3 regions of the Fusibacter fontis genome follow, and region 3 is predicted to be linked to each of the others. Evidence: riboswitches for the same ligand, from Rfam matches in the RefSeq annotation. Region 3 holds a riboswitch; each other region holds the start of a gene.

Region 1 (4,759 bases), 1.3 Mb from region 3:
GAGAATATCTCCTTTTTGTACTTGAGTGGCCATTTTTTTGATTACCCCTGCAAGCCGTTTATTATCTGTCTGTGCACTCAAAACATCCAGACACGTTAGTAGCGGCATCCCTGCATTGAGCATGGTATGAAGCTGTTTACAGAACATAGCGATATCATTGACTTTTACGCGTTTCTGAAAGATTTCAAGTTGTGAAATATCCTGTCCTTTTTCTTCTTCAATCGTAATCGACACCGGTCGATGACCCTTTGCTCGAATCATACGCATAGTTTCATCGCGAGATTCTGAACGATAGACGGTTTCAATGACATGTCCCTTCAAATCTATTTCTTTACATCTATAAACATGTACCATGTTAGCCCCCCAATTTACATATAGCCAATTTGTTTCATGACCATATCTAAGTCTACTGCGTACTTACGCAATGTTTGTTGATCAATTTGATGTTTTTTGTATAAGTCAATCAATGAGGCATCCATTGTAATCATCCCCTGATTTATACCTGTTTGTATCACTGTTTGCATTTGATGCGTTTTGCCTTCGCGGATCAGATTTCGAATCGCGGTATTGGCAACCATGATCTCAAAAGCAACGACACGTCCCGTGCCATCTGCCTTTGGTAATATTTGCTGCGATATAACCGCTTCGAGTACAGATGCCAATTGAATACGCACTTGTTGCTGTTGATGAGGTGGAAATACATCGATCACGCGGTCAATGGTTTTAGCTGCACCGATCGTATGGAGTGTTGACAATACTAAGTGACCTGTTTCTGCAGCAGTAATCGCTGTGGATATCGTTTCTAAGTCTCGCATCTCTCCAACGAGTATAATGTCAGGATCTTGTCTCAAAGCCGCCCTTAATGCATTTGCAAACGTCCTTGAATCATTTCCGATCTCACGTTGATTGATGATGCTCTTATCATGTTTATGAAGATACTCAATGGGATCTTCAATGGTCATGATATGTTCATTTCTTTCATGATTCATATAGTCAATCATAGAGGCTAACGTCGTGGATTTACCGCTACCTGTTGGTCCAGTCACCAGAATTAGACCACGCTGTTTTCCTGCAAGTTCTTTAAGTACTTGCGGTAATTTCAATTGTTCCATAGTTGGAATACTCAATGCGACAACACGAAGAGCAATACTGTAACTACCACGTTGTTTATAAGCATTGACCCTAAAACGACCCAAACTTGGATATGAATAAGAAAAATCGAGTTCGCCTCTTTTTTCTAAATCATCGGCTTGTTCTGCAGTCAATATTTCTCGAACAATCCGGTACGTATCGTCCGGCATCAACCTTTGCTCTGTCATGCGAATTAAGCTTCCGTTAACCCGCATAATTGGAGGCGATGCAACTGTGATATGAACGTCAGATGCTTTATGCTCTATGGCGATTTCAAGATATTTGTGTAATTCCATACACCCTCCATTTTAATTGGACTCAACAATTATTAATAGATTTCAAGTGTTGATAGATTTCAACTATGATGCAGTTTAGTCACATATTCTCATTATTCATCAAAGCTAAATGTCATTCTGTTCATCTCATCAAGAGTCGTAACGCCCTTTTTCACAAGTTCTCTACAAGTTGCGTTTAAGGTTGTCAGTCCTTTTTCAACCGCTCTTTTTTTGATGTCGTCAATACTTTGACTTGTACTGATGAGATTTCTAATTTCTCTGTCCACTACAAGCACTTCATGTATCGCAGTTCTTCCAGAATATCCGGTATGATTACACGAATTACAGCCTGTTCCTACAAATATCTCTAGTTCTGTATCATGTGGCAAACTTAACAAATCCAACTCGTCATAGCTTGCTAAATGCCCCACTTTACATTTATTACATACCTTCTTTACAAGACGCTGAGCGATAATGCCCACCACAGACGAACTCACCAAGTAGTTTTCAATGCCCATATCCTCAAGTCTTGAAATGGTGCTAACCGTATCATTTGTATGGATAGTGGACAGTACAATATGTCCTGTTATAGCGGCTCTTACTGCAATTTCAGCAGTTTCTGCATCACGAATTTCTCCTACCATGATAATATCTGGATCTTGTCGTAATATGGATCTTAATCCACTTGCAAAAGTGAGACCTGCTTTCACGTTTACTTGCACTTGATTAATGCCTTCTAATCGATATTCAACAGGGTCTTCAACCGTAATGATGTTTTTAGTTTCTTTATTTAGCTCTTTTAAAAGTGAATACAAGGTTGTGGTCTTTCCGCTTCCAGTTGGACCTGTTACCAAGATAATTCCCTCAGGAACTTTCATGATTTTTTCAAGCATGTCTAAATTATGATCTGTAAAACCGAGATCTTCTTTTTGAACCACTAAACTATTACGATCAAGTAAACGAATAACGATTTTCTCACCATACACAGTTGGTAAAATTGAGATCCGCATATCAATTGGAATGCCTTCGATAATCGTTTCTACACGCCCGTCTTGAGGAATTCTCTTTTCAGAGATATTCATTTTTCCTAATATTTTGATTCTCGTTACAATTGCAGAGTGTGTCGCTTTAGCAGGAGTCATCATTTCTCGAAGCTCACCATCTATACGATACCGAATACGGACTGTTCTCTCATAAGGTTCAATATGAATATCACTTGCTTTGCTCTTAACCGCTTGCGAAATGATTGTATTCACCAATCGAACCATCGGTGAATTGGTAACATCCGCGTCTTCAGTTTCTTCATCTTCTTCAGTAAATCCAATTTGTGATTTAAAGTCTTCAACTGCCTTTTCTGCTTTTTCAGAGGCATCGTAATAGCGATTAATGGCTTTTGCAATATCCGATTGTGAACAGATTACAGGATTAATATCCATCGCAGTAATCAAGCGAATATCGTCCTTTGCAATCATATCAAGTGGATCAACCATGGCAATGGTAATCACATTATTTTCTAATCGAATCGGAATGACCATGTGCTTACGTGCTAGACTTTCACTAATTAATTTAGGCACTTTCGGATCTATATAAATATTGTTAATGTCTACATAGGGGATTTGATACTGTTCCTCCAACACCTTAAACAATTGATCTTCAGTAATCCAACCTTGTGTAATCAGTGTAACACCTAGCTTTTGACCAGTTGATTTTTGCAAATCTAACGCTTTAAATAATTTATCTTCATCGATGACACCATTTTTCACTAAAATGTCACCAAGACGCATTTTTTGAGCTGCCATCGAATGTACTCCTATTCTTACTTCGAAATTATTACGTTTTCTCAATATTTATTATACACTTATACTAGGCATCTGCTCAAGCCTTTAAATGGCTTGTCATTGACAATATACCCAAATAAAATAAAAAAACTGCAGTTTAAAAAAACTGCAGTTGAACGATCATAGCATTATGCCTTAGACTTCTAACTTTGCGTCCTGTATTTTCATACAGTTTGCCGATATTTTCATTATAAATCTATCAACATTATACATGTATTTCGTGAAATTGTAAACGTTTAATTCATGTAAATTATCCAGTTACAATTGCTAGCAACTCTGTACCATATAAAATTGTGATTAAGCACGAAACAACAATGAAAGGAGCAAACGGAATTGTCTCCATTTTGTCTTTCTTCAAACCAATCAGCCAATAAATTCCAAAAAATCCACCCAATACAAAAGATAACCATATGACCATAAGAGCAAACTTCCAACCTAGAAAAAGACCTATGGGTGCAAACACTTTGATATCCCCCATTCCAATTCCAGAACGCTTTGCAATGACAAATGACAACAGTGCAATAAGTATCATGACGCCAACCGGTACAAGTGCTGCTAAAAGCGGCGTTAACCAACTTGTCACATGATAGATTGAGTACAAATGGATATAGCTCATAACAACTGGAATCGTCCCTACAATTAACCCAAAGATGACAATAGAATTTGGAATCATCTTATGATCATAATCTATAAAAAATATAACCGTCAACAACGCAATAAAAATCCACAAAATCAACGTGTCATAACTCAAACCAAACTTGATGTAAATCGCTAAAAACAATAGACCTTCTAGTAATTCCACAAATGGATATCGAAATGAAATCTTTGATTGGCAGGTTCTGCATTTGCCACGCAAAAAAATCCAGCTAAATAAAGGGATCATATCAATTGCTGTTAATACTTTACCACAGCTTCCACATCGAGACCTTGGTTTTACGATACTTAAACCTACTGGAATTCGATAAATACAAACATTTAAAAAGGACCCTATAATCATGCCAAATAAAGTGACCAAGGACATCAAATATATCGTCAAAACAACCTCCTACAGGATTCTACACATTTTGAACTAACGGTAACTGAACAATTCAAGTTTAACATATTTAAGTTAACAAATTTAAGCTTTACAATTTCAATCATTTATATCACCATCATAACATAATACGATAGAAAGAAACAATGCTTCACTCCAATTTATTATTTGTTCATTTTCGCATTCAAAGCAACAGATTCACAACAGTTGATCCATAACAGTTGATTCACAACAGTTGATTCATAACAGTTGATTCATAACAGTTGATTCATAACAATAGATTTAATTCTTTATTAATAAATTTTATGTTCATTTTTCATTTCATTGGGGTATACTAATAAAAGTACAAGCAAAAGTTGACATACGTATTTTGCGACTGTCATATTTAGAAGTGAATTAAGGAGAAAGCGATGGAAGATTTTAGTCGCTTGGACGAACTGTCCAAGATTATGGCAAATAGAGCTTACATGATCAACAAAAGA
Region 2 (4,759 bases), 830 kb from region 3:
TCAACTCGCGTATATCCATCTTCTGTTTGCATAGAGTCCATCAAACCTTTTCGGATACTAAGTTCTGAAATAACAGCTCCAGAATACTCGTCCGGTACAATGGCAATCACGCGTTCAATCGGTTCACATCTTTGACCGTTGATGGTTTTCATCAAAACTTGTGGTTTTGAAACGGCAACTTCATATCCTTCTCTTCTCATATTTTCAAGCAATATGGATAAATGAAGCTCGCCACGACCTGAAACGCGGTATCCATCTTGAACAGAATCCAGTGCATCTACTCTTAAACCAACATTTACTTCAAGCTCTTTATCCAATCTATTTTTTAAATGGCGATTGGTTACGAACTTTCCGCTTTTTCCACAGAATGGTGAATCGTTAATTAAAAAGTTCATAGAAAGTGTCGGTTCCTCGATTTCAATCATTTCCATTGGTTCAATAAAACTTGGATTACAAATCGTCTCACCAATAGAGATATTGTCGATTCCGGCAATAACCACCATATCACCCGCTATAGCTTCTGATACTTCACGTTTGTGTAAACCTTCATACACGTATAATTTGGATATTTTTGCACGTTCTTGTACGCCTTCGCTTTTGCATACAATCACTTGATCCCCTTGTTTAATGGTGCCTCTTGTCACACGACCAATACCTAAACGTCCCACATAATCATCATAATCAAGGGATGATATTTGCATTTTCAAAGGCTCTGACGGATCTTCAGAATAAGGCTTCACGTGGTCTAAAATCAAATCAAATAGTGGGGATAAATCATTGCTTTCATCTTCAAGCGATAATTTCGCAATCCCTTCTTTTGCAATACCATATACAATTGGGAATTCTAATTGTTCATCATTGGCATTTAACTCTACAAATAAGTCAAATGCTAAATCGACAACTTCTTCTGCTCTTTGGTCTTTTTTATCAATTTTGTTAATAAAGAGGATAGGTCTTAATCCCCTTTCCAATGATTTCTTTAAAACAAATCTTGTTTGTGGCATAGGGCCTTCACTTGAATCCACTAATAGGATTACGGTATCCACGGTTTTCATGATGCGCTCTACTTCTGATGAGAAGTCCGCATGGCCTGGTGTATCCACTATATTAATTTTATGATTTTTATACATAATCGAGCAGTTTTTTGAATAGATTGTAATGCCGCGTTCTCTTTCAAGATCATTGCTATCCATGACGCAATCCGGTACAACTTCATTCTCTCTAAAAACATTATTTTGACTCAAAAACGCATCGACTAAAGTTGACTTTCCTGCATCGACGTGTGCGATAACAGCGATATTGATAATTCCATTACTTTGTGACATTCATATTCTCCTAACTGATTCTAAAAAAAAAATTCAACTTTATAATTCTATCCTATTTTCACATGAAATGATATGAATTATTGACAATTTACAAAAAATTAAAAAAAAAGCACCCCTATAAACAGTTTTATAAAGATGCTTTGTTTCAAAATAAAATTATTTAATATATTTTAGTCACAGTATACTCTTCACTCGATTTGTAGATTTGTGAACCCTTTTTGAGTTCACCTTTCGTACTATCAACTGTAGAGTCAATTGTTTTCCAGCTGCCGTTTACATATACTGCATTCCATGCGTGGTACACGCTACCCGTCGTAGTGCTATACCCCTTAATCAATTGAGTCGGTATACCTACACTGCGCGACATCGCTGCAAAAACCGCTGCATAATCGTAACATATACCTGAATGTGAACGCATTAACTCGTCAACATTTGGAATATAGCCAGACGAAACTGTTTTAGCTTTATTATAATCATACGAAAACTGTTGAGTGACATAACGGTAAATGGCTAAGACTTTTTCTTCATCTGTTTTCGCATCACGTGTCAACGATTGAGCGAGTTCGACAACTGTTGAACTACCTTCCCAATTAATATCTTGAATGCTATTTAAAAATACTGAATTTGAATCTTCGAGATTTAAGTCAATTGTAGCTTGAGATAACTCCTTGTACTTGGTTCCACTGATTTGTTCCATGATTCGAACTTGATACACACCATTTCCCATTTGCAGTGGGAATTGAACAGGTTGCGTCGTGTTTAGTGGATACGTATACCTTGTTCCATCTTTTTCAATCAAGACCACGTTTTTAGTCTGACTCAATTGAGACATTTGAATCTTTACAACTCCCTTTGAATGAAGTGCTTCAATCAAAATCTCATCAGAAGCATAAGAGGGAACGACAACTGCTACTTGAACAATTAGTAAAACTAATGCAAACAAGCAGACTGTAAAACGGTTAAATCGTTTCATATTGCTCTCCTTTCGGTAGCGCGGCTGCCATTCTTTCGAAAGGCCCTATGGCTTTGCGTCCCATCGTTTCCAATGGTTTGCTATTATCGTTGAAGAGACTATCTTTCACGTATTCAATTTTCAGTTTTCAATTTTTAGCTTTTAGTTTTCAAAAAATAGAAAAACTTTCCATTCGGTAGCGCGGCTGCCATTCTTTCGAAAGGCCCTATGGCTTTGCGTCCCACCGTTTCCAATGGTTTGCCGTTATCGTGAAAAGATACTTCTTCACTAAGTGTTACTTACATTATAGCATGTGTACTTCAAAAAACTATTAAATAATCATGACAAATGGCGAAACCAACGAGATTTTCACCCTGATATTTTCACACTGATATTTCTACGGATTTTGTAGCGCATGAATAATGAGTCGATGCGTCGGGTTTTTAACAGGATCACAAGTGACCAATGTTAAAATCTTATCCTTTCCATTGCTATTTAATACAGAAACATCTTCCGGTTCAACAATATGCACTTTATAAACGGTGTATTTATAGATTTTTTCTTTTGTGACAATTTCAATCACGTCACCATTTTTAATTTCATTGAGACGATTAAAAAACACACCATAAGAGCGACCGCGGTGACCTGCGATTGAAACATTTCCCACTTCGCCAAATGCACTACTACCTTTAATAATGGCTGCACCACGATTTAGATTTTTCTCCGTCGCGCCTACTAACACTGGCATCAAAACATCAATCTTTTTGATTTTTATCTTGGCAACAACGCTTTTGTCTACTACAGGTGCTTTCTTTTCTGTCGTTCCCTCGGAGGTTCCTTCTGAAGTAGCGGTTGTTTGATTTTCTGTTTCAGTTGTTCCATCTGTTTCTGCAGCATTTGAGCTACTATAAATATCTTCGAGTCCGATATAATCTGATGCTACTTCTTCAGGTGCGTTGATACTGAGTTCGAGCTCATCATCAAACGCAGCAAGCAGTTTTTGCTGCCAATAATAAGCATAGATTCGATCATAAATAGGAAAAGCAGCCACTGCGATTCCGACAATGATTAATACTGTCGAAATGATTTTTCTTTTTTTACTCATAGCTCTCTCCTCTATCAATCTAAATGACTATAGCCATCTAAAAAAAACAGTAAAACGCCCGAACCGATTCCAAAAACACTAAGAGCGATGCGTATCGAAGCGTCTATTTCGATATAATTAGTCAAAATAACAAATAATATAGATACAACAATTACCTGAATACCCATTTTTCTAAAATTCAATTGGCACCTCAGAACTTTTAACTTTTATTTCTTCTAATCCTTCTGCAATGTATTCTCGAAGCCAAGTAATGACATCGATGTTGCTAATTGGAACGCCATTTAATAGCTTTTTAATTTCCTTTGTATTGAGCGTAAAGGAAGCACCATTATAAGTATGCGTATAGATTAAATCCATTTGATCACAGGCATTAATAATTGTGACAATAGTATCTGGCATACTTCCAAGTGGTACACGATCAATATGACTGTGTTGAAAAACAGCTGTAATCTCTGTTCCCACTCCAAGCTGTGATTTAATGGTAAAATACCCCCCGCATTGCTCAGCAGAAAGTTTGAATAGCGGGATCCCTAGCCCAACTTTACGTGTTGTTCGAGTCGTATAAAATGGATCAATGACTTTCTCAACCGTCTCAGAATCCATTCCGGTACCATCATCTTTTATTTTGATCATCAATTGATCTTCAACAAGATCTTCAATCACGACAATTCGCATACATTCTGCTTTTGCACTGATTGAATTTTGTGCAATGTCTAAAATATGCAACGATAATTCTCTCATAGTTGGCCCTTTCCTAAAAAATAGTCAATAACTGCCTGACACGTTTTTTCCTCTAATTCAATTTGATGAATCGGTTCTTGAATATCGATTAAATAATGTGCATCTGAATTATAGATGATGTTGTAACCTTGAATCAACGGCTCATTGATGGGGCTTTTTTTGTGTACTTCAATACAATGAACATCCAGTTCCTTAGGAATAAAGCCTAAATTGACGATCATGCTATTGGCTGATTTATTCACATGAGCTGGCACAATTGCACCACCGAGTTTCAATACCAAATCTTTCAGTTCATCAATCCCTAAATCTATCGACAAGATCAATGCACTTGGATATTCACCCACCACTTCATCTTCAATATTTAAGATGTATTGCTTCCCAAATACTTTTGAATTGTTGGGAAGCGGCGACTTGTATGCAGCTAACTGAGCATCAAACTGCTCAATTTTGTCCACACTGGGAAAATAGCATAAGACATGAACTTCTTCTCTCGTTTGCACTTCCATACCCGGAACAAGTAAGATTCCAAGCGTCTGAGCAATCTCAGACGCAACTCTAACATGATTACAGGCATTGTGATCTGTGATCGCAATAATATCTAGGCCTTTAATAAACGCCATATTGACAATATTATTT
Region 3 (4,759 bases):
AATGGATGTTGTAAGATCTGATCCGCTTAAATCGCCCGACCAACCTTGGAATACCCATCCTACTGATGGTGTTGCCACAAGACCTACTTCTGTACCTGAGTTATATGCTTCAAGTTCTGGGTCTGCAACAACTGTACCTGATCCAACGATACTGATATTAAGTGTATATTGTTCTGGTGGAATTTGTTGTTCTGTAAAAGTTGCTGTAACAACTTTATGTCCATTCATAACAAGTGTTTCATTTGCATTGTCACCTGTTAAATCATCTGACCAACCAGCAAATTCCCAGCCTGCTTCTGGAATTGCTACTAAAGCTACTTCAGCATTTGGATCATAGTATGGTAAGTCTGGAGTTTCAACGACGGATCCTTGACCAACGACATTAACTGTTAAGGTGTAAAGTTCAATAAATTCTGCTTGAATCGCCATATTTCCAAGAATTGTAACGTTTTCATTTGCTGTACTGCTTGTTAAATCGCCTGTCCAACCATTAAATTTCCATCCTTCTGCTGGAGTTGCAGTGAGTGGAACAATGGTGTTTTTCGTATAAACATGTGGGCCAATATCTGGAGTGATGGTTCCTGATCCGACTTGTGACATCGTCAAAGTATATTCAGGAAGTGGAAGCACATTGATGGTTGCGGTTGCAGTTTCACTGTAGTAAGTGCCTGCTAATGCTGATGGTCCTGTTAATTCCACTTTAACTTTGTAAACAAATGTAAGCACTTCTGGAACTGTTCCATCAAATGCGAAACTTCCATCTGCATTTAGAACAAATGCTGGATAAGCAGTTGGTGGTGTTACAAGTTCGTAGCTGATTACACTGCTGTATTCTGTACTATCCATCACGAGTTCATTGAGATCATTGACGGATACATTATCATTTAATGAATCTCCTACAAAAATCGAGTACGTATCATCCACAGCGTATGGCGCAACAGCCACTTCAGGTACTGGGAAAGTTAAAATTGTAGGCACTTCACTATTTTTAGGAATATAACTAAATTGTGCGTATTCATTGGTATCGAGTACGCCATAGTAATATGGTAATGCACTGATTCTATATGTCAATTCATCTTCAGTTTCATTCATGACATCGCCATAATTCCAAGTAATCATTTTGCTTGTTTCATTGTATGTGACTTCTGGTGCACCTGCTGGTAAGCCATTGATTTCAAAGCTACCTGCAACGAGTGCAAAACCTTCAGGAATCACGTCAGTCACTACGCCATTTGAACCAATTCTGCCGATTTGAAGTTGAATGGACTCATATATTTCGTCTAATTCAGCAGTTGTAGGTGCTTCATAGTATTTTACTTGATATTTTTCAGAGCCAGTTGGATTGAGCGTTGAACGTGCATATCCTAAATTGGTACTGTTCATGCCGTTCACTAATGCCACGGTATAAATGCTCACGCCATTTGCCTCTGCTGCAAGACCTTCTGTGATAAGTTTAGCTCTTCCATTAGCTTCATAATTACTTCCAGATCCCATAAATCCTGGGTATCTGTCTTGATGATCATCATCATATAGTTCATATCGATCGGTTGAATAACGAATATATCTAAATTCTAGTTCAACGATGTTTTCGCCTGCAGGCTGTACCACTCTATATAAATTTGTATAGTCATCATTGCTCATATTCATATAGAAAGTTGGAACGCCATCTGAGAAGAAAACAATTGCTTGGTATGCATTGCTTCTGCCAAATCTTGAAAGCATCTCTTTTGCAAGGAGCATACCGGCTTGCATATTGGTTCCATCGTCTTTACCGACTTTAGAACTTTCAATTTCTCCTACGACTTGGCCTTGGTGTGTTGTGAATTCTTGTTCAACTTCTGCTGAGTCACTATACGTTACCAAAGCTACTCTATTTTGTTTATAATTTTCAACTGGTAATACATCTTTCACAAAATCTTTTGATGCATCTTTCATTGCTGCAAGTTTATCTTTATTCATACTAGAGGATAAATCCAGTACGACAACCACATCTACTGGTGTCATGCTTTCATTGGTTTGGATATTCAATTTTACTTCATACTCTCTTGTCGGTGCAATCCAAGTAGCCGTTTTATCCAGCACAACTGTCGGTGCTGGAACCGCTGTAACAACTGGGATCATCCCTAAAATCATCACTGCTATAAGAAGCAGTGCGCTTACTTTTTTCACTGTCCTTTTCATAAAAGTCTCCTTTGCCAAATGTACATTTGGTAATCGGACGATCTTAGCAAATCAATTCTCTCATCCATCTAATGGATTGAAATTTCTATTGCCTTAGACTCCAGACTTTGCGTCCTAAGCTTTCACCTAGTTTGCCTTTTTCGGTTCTAAACAACGGTGATGCTCTTTGTATCTTCCCATTTCCTCAAATCGCCGAGCGCCATTTGTTCCATCAGCGCATTTTCTATGAGATTGAGCATCTCTCTTTCACTTCTGAAATGAATCTTTTTGCCTGTGTCGAGCCACTCAATCACACCTTGAAACGTATGATTTTCAGTTCGATAAATGGAAACGAGAAAATTAGCACCTAAGAATTGTTCTTTTACAGCTTTCATACGATTTCCTCCTTTTGCGGAGTCATACAAATGATCTGTGACAATTGACAATTGACAATTGATAATCGATCATTGACCATTGATTATTGATTATTGAATGATACAATTGAAGAATTTATCAAAATCACCTATCGCTTTGTATATCCAATAGATACCCCCCACTCGTTACAAAATGATAACGTATGCGTGACACCTACGTGACAAAAAAACTCAGCGAATAAGCGGTATACAGGACTTTTTTTAGTTCTTATTTTGAACTATCCTGTTATGCTCATTCGCTGAGTTCTATTGTGTTAAAACAACGTAAATTCAATTATTTTAGTTATATTGTGTGAACGATGATGCGCCGAGTTATGTAAACTCGTTGTCTTTCATATCATCATTTTATGACCAAACGTCGAAATTATTTACTTTCACGCTTCACTACTTCTTGTACAATAAACGATGCGACGTCTTCAGCATACGTACCTGTTCCAAAACCTGCATCAAATCCAAGTTCCTTTGCAAGCTCATAAGAAATTCTCGGTCCGCCTGCACATACGATGAGTTTATCGCGAATGCCTTCAGATTCAAGTAACTCAATTAAATTGGTCATGTTCATAATATGCACGTCTTTTTGTGTTACGATTTGTGACACAATGATCGCATCCGCATTGAGTTCGATGGCTTTTGCAATGAGGTCCTCATTTGGCACTTGTGCGCCCATGTTATACGCTTTGATACCGTGGTATCTTTCAAGTCCATAGTGTCCATCAAAGCCTTTCATGTTCATAATCGCGTCAATACCAACTGTATGGGCATCTGTACCTGTACATGCACCGACAATCACCACATCACGTTTAATATTTTCTTCAATATATGCTTCCACTTCGTATTTATCCATCACGTCAGAATCTACTTTAGGCACTTCGATTTGCGTGTAATCTACTGTATGAGTGGATTTGCCATACATGATAAAAAATGTATAACCTACACCTAAATCTTGCGCAGAAACCACAGCCGGTTCTTCGATTCCCATTTTAATTAAAAGTTGTTTTGCTGCTTCTTTACTTTCATCGTTACATGGAACGGGTAGCGTAAATGAAAACTGCATCATACCGTCGTTCATGGTGTCGCCATAAGGTTTTATTTTCGTTAAGTCCAAACCGTTATTCACGCTCATGTTATTTACCTCCTAACATCATTGGGATAAATGGGTTGAAATAGCGATTCCCTTTTTGAGTAACGCCATCAAGACCTTTACCACCGTCCATTTTACGTGTTACAGAAGCAAATTTGCCTTGTTCAATTGTGGACATAATACCGATTTCTTCAATTTCTGCAAGTAAGTCAGCTGCTTCTTTTAAAACGCTTTGTGCACGTTTTTGAATCATGCCATCTTTTTTGTATTCGATTTCATCGCCGAAATGTCTCATATTGTTAAAGATGTATTTCGCATTTTCAATTGAAAGCGCACGGTCTTGTAAAAGTGGTGTGTGGATGGCTTCAGTTGGCATACCTAATAATTGTAAGCCTTGATTCGTCATAATAGATACGACGTTAAATAAAGCATCTTGAATGTGTCCTTTAAAAATATTACCCGTCATGTATTTTGTTGGAGGCATATATTTAAGCGGTGCATTTGGGAAAATTTCTCTTGCCATTTGTGCTTGAGAAAGTTCTAATAAGAAACCATCTTCCGTATCAGGGTTCATTTCAAATGCATGTCCAAGACCCATTTGTTCTTCAGGTAGACCCGCTAAAAACGCAAATTGCTCATTGATGAGTTGTGATGCGAGTACCGTATGTGCTTCTTCAATCGCATCTGATGTTGTCAAATAATTGTCTTCCCCTGTATTGATGATAATGCCTGCAAATCCGTTGATGATTCTCGAGAAATATTGATCGACTAACGTTCTTTGCATATTGATATCTCTAAATAAAATGCCGTAAAGCGCATCGTTTAACATGACATCAAGTCGTTCAATTGCGCCCATTGCAGCGATTTCTGGCATACAAAGACCTGAACAATAGTTACAAAGACGGATATATTTACCCACTTCTTGACCCACTTCATCTAGTGCTTTTCTCATGATTCTAAAGTTTTCTTGAGTTGCATACGTCCCACCAAAACCTTCAGTCGTTGGACCATATGGCACGTAGTCGAGTAAGCTTTGAGCAGTTGTTCTGATAACTGCAATGATATCCGCACCTTGTCTTGCAGC

What was found. Region 3 has a riboswitch for cyclic di-GMP ahead of ACZ41W_RS10450 (InlB B-repeat-containing protein). Riboswitches for the same ligand answer to the same signal wherever they lie in the genome.
Region 1: another riboswitch for cyclic di-GMP. It lies ahead of ACZ41W_RS01155 (GspE/PulE family protein); the one in region 3 lies ahead of ACZ41W_RS10450 (InlB B-repeat-containing protein).
Region 2: another riboswitch for cyclic di-GMP. It lies ahead of ACZ41W_RS06845 (transglutaminase-like domain-containing protein); the one in region 3 lies ahead of ACZ41W_RS10450 (InlB B-repeat-containing protein).

What each region holds. Positions count from the first base shown of each region.
Region 1 covers NZ_AP042445.1:294,434-299,192, reverse strand. Annotated here, with positions in the region: gene ACZ41W_RS01165 (type II secretion system F family protein) at 1-354, opposite strand, end outside; gene ACZ41W_RS01160 (type IV pilus twitching motility protein PilT) at 369-1,427, opposite strand; gene ACZ41W_RS01155 (GspE/PulE family protein) at 1,520-3,205, opposite strand; cyclic di-GMP riboswitch class I at 3,349-3,432, opposite strand; gene ACZ41W_RS01150 (prepilin peptidase) at 3,495-4,280, opposite strand; gene ACZ41W_RS01145 (hypothetical protein) at 4,688-4,759, shown strand, end outside.
Region 2 covers NZ_AP042445.1:1,516,393-1,521,151, forward strand. Annotated here, with positions in the region: gene typA (translational GTPase TypA) at 1-1,325, opposite strand, end outside; gene ACZ41W_RS06845 (transglutaminase-like domain-containing protein) at 1,486-2,298, opposite strand; cyclic di-GMP riboswitch class I at 2,310-2,390, opposite strand; cyclic di-GMP riboswitch class I at 2,470-2,550, opposite strand; gene ACZ41W_RS06850 (class D sortase) at 2,675-3,382, opposite strand; gene ACZ41W_RS06855 (ATP-binding protein) at 3,554-4,123, opposite strand; gene ACZ41W_RS06860 (PHP domain-containing protein) at 4,120-4,759, opposite strand, start outside.
Region 3 covers NZ_AP042445.1:2,347,526-2,352,284, forward strand. Annotated here, with positions in the region: gene ACZ41W_RS10450 (InlB B-repeat-containing protein) at 1-2,181, opposite strand, end outside; cyclic di-GMP riboswitch class I at 2,207-2,327, opposite strand; gene ACZ41W_RS10455 (hypothetical protein) at 2,328-2,555, opposite strand; gene kamE (lysine 5,6-aminomutase subunit beta) at 2,959-3,717, opposite strand; gene kamD (lysine 5,6-aminomutase subunit alpha) at 3,719-4,759, opposite strand, start outside.